3 regions of the Paenibacillus sp. FSL R5-0923 genome follow, and region 1 is predicted to be linked to each of the others. Evidence: riboswitches for the same ligand, from Rfam matches in the RefSeq annotation. Region 1 holds a riboswitch; each other region holds the start of a gene.
What was found. Region 1 has a riboswitch for cyclic di-GMP ahead of MKX35_RS00980 (choice-of-anchor A family protein). Riboswitches for the same ligand answer to the same signal wherever they lie in the genome.

Region 2: another riboswitch for cyclic di-GMP. It lies ahead of MKX35_RS04170 (NPCBM/NEW2 domain-containing protein); the one in region 1 lies ahead of MKX35_RS00980 (choice-of-anchor A family protein).
Region 3: another riboswitch for cyclic di-GMP. It lies ahead of MKX35_RS26945 (bifunctional diguanylate cyclase/phosphodiesterase); the one in region 1 lies ahead of MKX35_RS00980 (choice-of-anchor A family protein).

Annotation. Positions count from the first base shown of each region.
Region 1 covers NZ_JBBPAT010000001.1:211,028-214,312, reverse strand. The annotation lists gene MKX35_RS00990 (hypothetical protein) at 1-213, shown strand, start outside; gene MKX35_RS00985 (hypothetical protein) at 469-861, opposite strand; cyclic di-GMP riboswitch class I at 1,353-1,443, shown strand; gene MKX35_RS00980 (choice-of-anchor A family protein) at 1,554-3,285, shown strand, end outside.
Region 2 covers NZ_JBBPAT010000001.1:925,861-929,145, reverse strand. The annotation lists gene MKX35_RS04170 (NPCBM/NEW2 domain-containing protein) at 1-1,426, opposite strand, end outside; cyclic di-GMP riboswitch class I at 1,581-1,667, opposite strand; gene MKX35_RS04165 (hypothetical protein) at 1,825-2,397, opposite strand; gene MKX35_RS04160 (EAL domain-containing protein) at 2,507-3,285, opposite strand, start outside.
Region 3 covers NZ_JBBPAT010000002.1:439,622-442,906, forward strand. The annotation lists gene MKX35_RS26940 (M20 family metallo-hydrolase) at 1-1,160, shown strand, start outside; cyclic di-GMP riboswitch class I at 1,400-1,486, shown strand; gene MKX35_RS26945 (bifunctional diguanylate cyclase/phosphodiesterase) at 1,606-3,285, shown strand, end outside.

The DNA.
Region 1 (3,285 bases):
GAACAGGAACCGTTCAAATCGATATTGGCGAAGCATGGTCATACAGCGAATAATTTGCCGACAGGAGCTATTATTGCGACAGGTCAGCTCACGGGGTGTTATGAGGTTCCACCGGTACTGGAGCTGAGGGAATGGATAAGGGGAACGAATATGATTTTGGTGACTATAGTGATGGCCGCTTTGCTTGGAAGCTTGAGAATGATCTTCCGCTGAGTTATCCTATCCCGGCTAAAGGTAGATTAAGCTTATGGGAGCATCCGGATCTAGCCTAAGCGACGAATTGAAGTTTTTTAATGTAATTTTCATGTGAGCATCATCTTATTTTCAGGTTCAAGGTATATATTGAAGACACCAAACACCCCCCAGTGTTTTGTGGTATAAATCTCTCAGGTCTTGCCAACTCCCATGGTAAGGCCTATTTTTTTGTTCGCTAATTAAATGGGGGAGGGGGGCAGCTTCTTCGCTACTTCACTTAATCTGATACTGCTCTTCATAGCTCTTAAAAGATGAAATATCCAGACCGAGATATCTGCGCATATGAATGGCAGCTTGGGCAGCGACAATGTCGTTTAACAGCAGCATTCGTTCATGGTAGCCACGACATATAAATTTGGCTTCTATCCCCGTGTTAAGTCTGTTCTGCTCATAAACCTTGATTCCCCGTTTTCTCATCTCTGAACGAACATCTCTTAGATCTGTTGTAGCAACTGCTGCGGCTGTTTCAAGAACCTCCAGATAGGGGGTGGGTGTTCGTAAATGTGCAGATAGAATGGTGGAGTCCCGTTCGAAAGCTGATAAAATCATCGGAAGCAATAAATAAGATTTCACCAGCATGTTGTCCCTGCTTTCAGCTCTATTCATGAATCTCATCACCTCTAATGGGAACGTATATTCGTATTCTACCCCGATATTCCAAAAATAATCAATGGTATTTCTAAACAGCTAGTCCAATGTGATTGAATTCACAACTAAATTAGAAAGAATAAAATATATTAAAATTGTAATAATAAAAAATAATGCTTCAGACTTATATAAAGGGAGAATTAGGATGAATGAGGAAGGAAGTCTCCGCCGTGGAATGGTATTTGGTTTGATTCTAAGTATTCCATTATGGATATCGATATTAGGTTGGATAAAGTTACTTTAAAATTAAAGGAAAACCTTTGTGTGAAGCGCCTTTAGGCGCTTTTTTTGTGCTTGCTTACGCGTATGAATATCAAAAGGAATTGATTGACAATTGTGGGGATGGAGCGCTAAACTATTATTAGTTCAAAAGTATTAAAAGTCATAGACGATTATTTAATAGGATGCTTAAAATGCTAGTTCTAATCTGCAAGTCAATACATATATTATCATGATAATAGCAAACCGCCTGAAAGGGTGGGACGCAAAGTCCAGGAGTCTAAAGTGTCTTAAATGCGCTATGACCGTCCGACTGCCATGAGAAGGGAATTCCACTTCTTTTTTGGCGGTCTTTTTTGTTGTTAGGTCCTTTAGAGTTTCTGGTAATTATTCTGATTGAATATAAATCATAGATTTAGGAGGTGTGCTTTTTGAAAAGAAGAATGAAACCGCTGCTAGCACTAATATTAGCGGGGATTTTGACAGTAGGTAGTGGTCTTTCTGGAGGTCATTTGGTAAATGCGGCTGGGGAGGTGCTTCCCTATACTCCTACACCTGTGTTAGGTATTGCAGGGAATTTTAATACTTTTATTTTTGGCGATTTCAAACAATCTAATGATCAGGTTCATGGGCGCCTTGCGGCCAAAGGTAATATTACTTTGCAGAATTACGGCGTATCCAAGGATAATCCAGGTGGAGATGTTCTTATTGCTGGTAATGACATCAGTTTTACTAATGGGACTGTTCATGGAGCATCCGTTTATGGTGGTGTTTTTTCCAGCAACGGTGTAGATCTTAAAGAACCAGCGAGAAAAGGGACTCCTATTGATTTTGATGCTGAAGAGCAATTTCTTATTGGACGTTCTAATGAATTCTCTTCGCTTGCTACAATAGGAACTTTCAAAAAGGAATATGGGAAAATAACGATTGATGCTCCGGAACCATTTAACGTTCTTAATCTTAGTGCTGCCGATTTCGCTGGTGCTAATGGCTTACAGTTTAATATTGCAAATAGCGCCACAGTTATCATTAACGTTAGCGGAAGTTCAGTTAACATTCCAAGCTTTCAAATCTGGGGAGGTAGCCCTAACAAGGTATTATTTAATTTTTATGAAGCTAGCACTGTTGATATTGGAAGTTTAACAATAGAAGGAACTATCCTAGCTCCGCTTGCAAAAGTAACTTATAATTCCGGTGAACTGCATGGGACGCTGATTGCAAAGGGATTTGCTGGTGGGGTGCAGATGCATTGGTATCCATATGGAGGGGAAGAACCACCTCCGACACCAACGCCGACCGTGACACCAACACCGACGCCGACCGTGACACCAACACCGACGCCGACCGTGACACCAACACCGACGCCGACCGTGACACCAACACCGACACCAACCGTGACACCAACACCGACGCCGACCGTGACGCCAACACCGACGCCGACCGTGACGCCAACACCGACGCCGACCGTGACACCAACACCAACGCCGACCGTGACGCCTACGCCGTGCGTGACACCGACACCGAAGCCAACACACACACCAAAGCCAACACCAACGCCGAAGCCAACACACACACCAAAGCCAACACCGACACCGAAGCCGACACACACACCAAAGCCAACACCGACACCGAAGCCAACGCACACACCAAAGCCAACACACACACCAAAGCCAACACCAACGCCGATCGTGACGCCAACACCAACGCCGACCGTGACGCCAACACCAACGCCGACCGTGACGCCAACACCAACGCCGACCGTGACGCCAACACCAACGCCGACCGTGACGCCAACACCAACGCCGACCGTGACGCCAACACCAACGCCGATCGTGACACCAACACCAACGCCGACCGTGACGCCAACACCAACGCCGACCGTGACGCCAACACCAACGCCGACCGTGACACCAACACCAACGCCGACCGTGACACCAACGCCGACCGTGACACCAACACCAACGCCGACCGTGACACCAACACCAACGCCGACCGTGACACCAACACCAACGCCGATCGTGACACCAACGCCAACGCCGATCGTGACACCAACGCCGACACCGTCGCCGGAAGTAACGCCAACACCGTCGCCGGAAGTAACGCCAACACCGACACCGTCGTCGGAAGTGACGCCAACACCGACGCCGGAGCCTCCGGTGTTCC
Region 2 (3,285 bases), 710 kb from region 1:
AGAGCGGATGTACTTTTGCCGCTTCTTCTAATTCGTTGATTGATTCGACGCTATTATAAGCAGGAACAACCGCACTCATCGTGCCATCTGTGAAAATACCATTTACAGCTTCGCTTACTTTATCCTCTGTATAAAATCTAAATTCAGCCGCAAAAGGTCTGTTGATATTGGCCTTTGTGAACTTGAATTTCAATCTTTTAAACTTCGTAGGTTCGAATTTAAACTCCAGAAAGTCATTCGTACTAGTCGCGGTTCCGCTAGATACGAGCTGGAAGGTCTCTCCCTTACTTGTTTCTGATGCATAAATTTCAAAAGCCTCTGGGAAGCCTTTGCGGTTATCTCTAGCCAGGAAAGCCACTCTATCTAGTATTTTCGCTTGCGCTAACTCAAACACAACTTCATTCGTGAAGCTGTCATCATTGTTTTTGTTCGTTTCCCAGTGTGTATTCGGCTGGTCATCGAGCATGTATTCCGGTTTCGTACCTGGATAGCTCCCACCGTTCACCGTTACTTTTGATACATTAGAGTTGGGCATTCTATAAGCTTCGCTATAGGCATTTTCGTATGCTGTACCATAGCCTTTTAGCTTCGAAACCTTAGCCGCTGTTGCCTCTATTTGATGATTCTCCAGAAGTACTTTTGCATTCTCTATATCTGCTTGAAACTGCGCGTACAGTGGATGTGTCTGTACTTCTTGTTCTAAAGCCGTTAATTTCTCCACCGTATTAAATGCTGTGCTAACTTGACTCAAGGTATCATCTGTAAATAAATTTTTCATTTTAGCGGATACGGTATCTTCTTTGTAAAAAGAAAACTCAGCTGCACTCGCCCAATCTTGGTTAGCTTTTTTGAAGACAAATTTAAGTCTCTTGAAGGCTGTGGGTGCAAACTGGATCTCTACTACGTCACCTGCTCCGCCTTTATATTCTCCAGAGGATACTAGCGTATAATCGCCTGCATCCGTAGTTGAGCCATAAATATCAAATTCCTGAGCAAACCCCTTCCCCTTTGCACTGGATTGTCTTGCAGCGTATACGATTCTATTTAATTCAGTGGACTCATTGAAAACAAAGACAACCTCATTCGTAAACGTTGAACTGTTCGGTTTGCCCGTTTCCCAATGCGTACTCATATCGCCATCCATAGCCTTAGCTATAGGTGAACCTGAGTAGTTGCCACCGTTATTGGTAATGGATTTAATATTCGCAGGATTCATTCTAAAAACATCATTATAAGCGCTTAGGATAGCCTTGCCGTACAGATCAAACGGAATAACTGACGCATTGCTGAATAGGTCAGCCTTGCTTTGTACTACAGTGTTCACTACACTTACCTTGCTTACATCACTTGCTAAAACATAACCTGCCTCACTCGAAAAACTAGCTAACATGGCTGCCGATGTAGCGATCGCAATCATTTTTTTCATCTTTTCTACCCCCCAGATGTAATATGAATCTCTTCCGTGTCTAAAAATAGGCACAAAAAAAACTACCCCAAAAGAGTAGCTTGATTGCGTATAAAGTCGCATAAAAACTAAGACTTAATTTTTATTAAACTTTAACAAAAAGCGTAATACACTCTTTGGCAGCTGGCTGACAATAGTTATGATAACCTTAGTCCCTATAGCTTTGCGTCCCTACATTTCCATAGGTTTGCCTATGAAGTTTCGAATACATTACAAAGAGTAACATAACGCTACATCTGATCGCATGATTAATTGGTATGAAATCCGAATAGGTAATTGCAATTACTTTTTCTATCGTGATAGATATTCTTTATCGACTATCCCGGAAGAGAGAGGAACCTTTAGGACTGGAGGTCTACTTAACTCCCCGCACCAAACAAACGCCGGAACCAATTCCACACATCGCCCGTGATGGGAATTAACCCGAAGCCATGCTCGCCAACTGCGATTAGACCATATGCCCATTGGCCAATAGCTACTGCTCCCCCAGCAATCCGTCCTATGGCTACCGCCCCAAATGCCGTATCACCTATGGCGACAGCTCCCAACGCTTTTTCGGCTATCGCGATCGCGCCTACAGCCACTCCTGCAATGGCAATCGCTCCAGCTGCGAAGCCAAGCCAGCTAATTGCTATCGCTCCAAGGGCTAACCACATTCCTAGTGATATTGCACCCACGGATAGAACCCCTACGCTTATCGCACCTATGGAAATCAAGCCTACAGCTACATCTCCAATAGCAATTAATCCAACAGCTGTCTTCACTTGTGGCTTGCTTCCGTGACCATACCCCTGACCTGAGTATCGACCCAAATTGCTGCGAATACTTACCACCGGAAATGATGGAGACGGCCATTGATAATCAATTTCTCGTCCACCTAACCCTCTAGAATCCGCCCAGTGTGTGATGTACTTATGCCATTTCATATCCATCCCGTCCCCCTTCTCAATTACCTTAATTATACAACCCCGGGGGTTGGCTGTACTCAGACTCTGACCTGAAATTCATCTCATCCTCTAGACGGAGTTATACTCATTAGGATCACTGTTTGGGAATCGGATCAGGCTTTCCAAATAAATATCCCTGAAACAACTGATCACCACTCTGCTTAAGCCATTCAAAGTCCTCTCTAAACTCCACACCTTCTGCTAAAGGAACGGATTGGATTTCTAAAGCTTTTTCTAAAAATTGTTTAGCTATTTCCTGTTTGTTCAGATCGCTGGACACACCCTGAACATATTTCATATCCAGCTTCATGTAATGGGGTTTAAGCTCCAATAACATCTCGATCGTGCTGAAGCCCTCGCCAACATCATCTAAAGCGTATTCAAATCCCCGATCCTTGTAATATGTCAAAATAGCTTTCAAATGAGCGAGATCATCCACTTTCTCCGTCTCAACAACTTCAAAGACAAAAAGAGAGGGATCGACGCCTAATTGATTGGCCAGTTCAACGGTTGATCTTAAGCAGAACTCTGGCGCGTAGATCGACGTTGGGATAAAATTAATAAACGTTTTTTTATTTAAGGGTGCAGCATATTTTACAGCAGTCATTCTACATAACCGGTCTAAAGCATATAAACGCCCACGATTCCGTGCCGCCGCAAAAACCTCATTAGGATAGATAAGGGACCCATCTTCTTTTTTAAATCTGGATAGGAGCTCGTATGCAAAAATCTCTTCCCGTACGTTCACAATCGGTTGGAAGTGACAAGTAACTAAGCCCTTAGTTATAACCTCATCAATCCACTCCATATCAAGCACAGTGGGTAATTCGGATAGAGGTCTCCATGTTTGGTCATCTATACGGAATTCAAACT
Region 3 (3,285 bases), on a different contig from region 1:
GAATTGCCTATACAAATGAAGAGCAGACATGTACGAGTGCTTTTATGCGGATGTGTAAGGCTGAAAATTTAGATATCCGGATGGATCATTGCGGGAATGTGATTGCTAGAAGGAATGGGAAGATAGAAGGGCTCCCACCCGTTGTAATGGGCTCTCACTTGGATACGGTATATCAAGGTGGGAAGTACGATGGGGTAGTAGGTGTAACGGCTGCTTTGGAAGTGATCAAACGTCTAAACGAAAAAGGGATTGAAACGGATCATCCGATCGAAATTATCTCATTTGCCTGTGAAGAATCCTCGCGTTTTGGTATTTCAACAGTAGGCAGCAAAATAATGTCAGGGTTATTTCAGAAGGAGAAATATAGATCTTTGAAGGACAAAGACGGTATTACCATGGAAAAGGCATTTTCGCTATGTGCACTGGATTATAACAGTATTGATCAGGCGAGTAGAGAGAATGAAGAATTAAAAGCGTTTTTTGAATTACATATTGAGCAAGGTCCTGTCTTAATAAACAATAATAAAAGAATTGGAATTGTGACTGGAATTGCTGCACCCGTGAGGCTTCATATTCAAATATCAGGGAAGGCATCCCACTCAGGAACGACACCTATGAATATGAGAAAAGATGCTTTTCTGGGTGCCTCAGAAATAGCACTTGAGCTTGAGAAAGCAGCCAAACTCGAACAAGAATTTGGAACGGTTGCGACGCTAGGGGTGATAGATATCTTGAATGGCGCTATGAACGTGGTTCCGGGAGAGGTAGAAATTAAAATTGATATCAGATCTACTTCAGTGGCATCCAGGCAACGTGTGTTAGACCATTTGTATCAAACAATATCCTTAGTACAAGAAAATAGACAACTTGTAATTGAGAGTACGGAAATTATTTCGGAGGAACCCGTCCTATTATCTGATGAGATCAGTCAGGTTCTAGAATCCATTTGTGAAGAGAAAGGGATATCGAGTCAACGGATGATTAGTGGGGCAGGGCATGATGCCATGAACATGAACAAACTTTGCCCAGTAGGGCTTATCTTTGTTCCTTCTATAGATGGACTTAGTCATCATCCTAATGAATATACAGACTTGGATGATATCATTATGGGGATTGATATTTTAGAAGAAGCTGTTCTTCGTTATGCGTTTGTAAGATAAACATAATTCGTGTTGAGAAGTAAGTCCCAATGTGACATATTTAAATGTTGCATTGGGCTTTAGTATCTAATTTTATAATTGTTCGCAGAATTGTTGCTTTACATTAATAAATATTATATTAAAGTTAACATTGATATTTGTGAAAATTTTCCCATGGGAAAATTGAAATTTACTACGGAAATAGGTCTTTTGGAGGCAACCTATTATTAATAGAGTATTTATGACTAATAATAGTTAAAACAGAATATTGGTAAACCTATTGAAAAGTAGGGACACAAAGCCATAGGGTCTAAATCTACATATAGATATGACAGCCGGTTGCATGCAGTTGGAGTTTCTTGATCTTATTTTTTGATGCATATGCAGCCGTTATCATTCTGATAGCGGCTTTTTTTAATTCGTTTTCTAATAAAAACGTAATAAATCGGAAAAAGGATGATAGTACATGGATCAAACACAACCACTGAGAGTATGGAGAATGATAGGCCTCGTCATAATGGCAACGTTGATATTTTGGGGGTGCTCTTACTATTTCATAAAATGTACTGCTAACTCTTATGAGCAAGAAGCGGTTGCTGCTACATCAGAAGCTACGATACATGCGAGTAGATCGATTGGAAATATGATACAGGGTGGATTAGATTCATTAGATGGAATTGCTGATTCTATTTCGGAAATCAATTATATGGATTGGGATAAGACCAAAAAATATCTGCATCACTTTGATAAAAAATATAATTTTATTCGAATTAGCATCAACAGCCCAGATGGTAAAGCTTATGCATCAGATGGGACGATGTTTGATGTATCAGATGAAGTAGGATTCCAAAAAGCTCTGCAGGGTATTAGCAGTATTTCTGATCCATTCTTAGATAAGATCTCCAATAAAGAAATTATCACGATCAATAGTCCACTTAAGTTTAAAGGTGAAGTGAAGGGTGCTTTATCTGCCAGCAAATATACACAGGATCTTTATGATGCTCTTGCAGTTTCCTTCTTTAAAGGTCATGGTTATTCTCAAATCATTGATCAAAAGGGACAAGTCATTATCAAATCGAAGAATCTCGAAGAGGATAAGTCAATTGATAACATATTCGAAAGTATAAGTATTGATTCTAGAAATAAGAAACAACTGCAAATCTTTAAAGAGAACATAACCGCAAAAAAATCTGGAGTAGGAATATTTTGGATTAACGGAGATAGCAAAATGGTTGGCTATTCTGGCATCCAGGGGGTTGAGGACTGGTATATTCTCTCCGTGATACCGAAAGATGTGATCATGGCCAAAGCGTCTCAAATGAGTCAGGCGACTTTTTTATTATGTGTAATCATGTTTGTCTTATTATTGATCATATTTGTTAACATTCTATTAAATAAGAGCAAAATTAGGAAACAGATGGAGAGGATTGCCTTTGAGGATGAGTTAACACATCTTCCTAGAACGAATAAATTTGTTATAGATGCTCAGTATTTACTTAAAGAGAAACCGAATACAAAGTTTGCTGTGTTGCAATTTGATATTGAACAATTTAAATACATAAATGAAATTGTCGGTTTTCATGAAGGAAATAGCATTTTGATTCAAGTGGCTAATAGCTTAACAGCAAACACATTAGACGAGGATGTCATTGGACGCTTAGGGGGTGATCGTTTTATTCTTTTCACTTCGTATGACAATAAGGCGGAATTATTCATCCGTATACAAGTACTTACTGAACAAATGAGCGACTATACGTTTGGAAATGAAGAAGGTTTTAGGCTAGTGATTAATTGTGGAATTTACTGTATAGATGATCGTCAGAGCGATATCCTCACATGTATTGACCGAGCAGGAATCGCTTGTAAGTCCATTAAAGGTGGATACAAGAGCTCATGCACTTTCTTTGACGAACAATTGCTATTGCAGATACACGAAGAGCAAGACATCGTAAGAAAGATGGATGCTGCCATGACAAATGGTGAATTTATAGTATATTTACAACCGAAAATGGATCTGCGAGTGAACAGTTTTCATGGCGCTGAGGCATTGGTTCGATGGAATGATCCTCAGAAGGGACTTATATCTCCTGCAGTATTTATCCCCATATTTGAGAGGAATCGCTTTATCGTGAAATTAGATTTAATG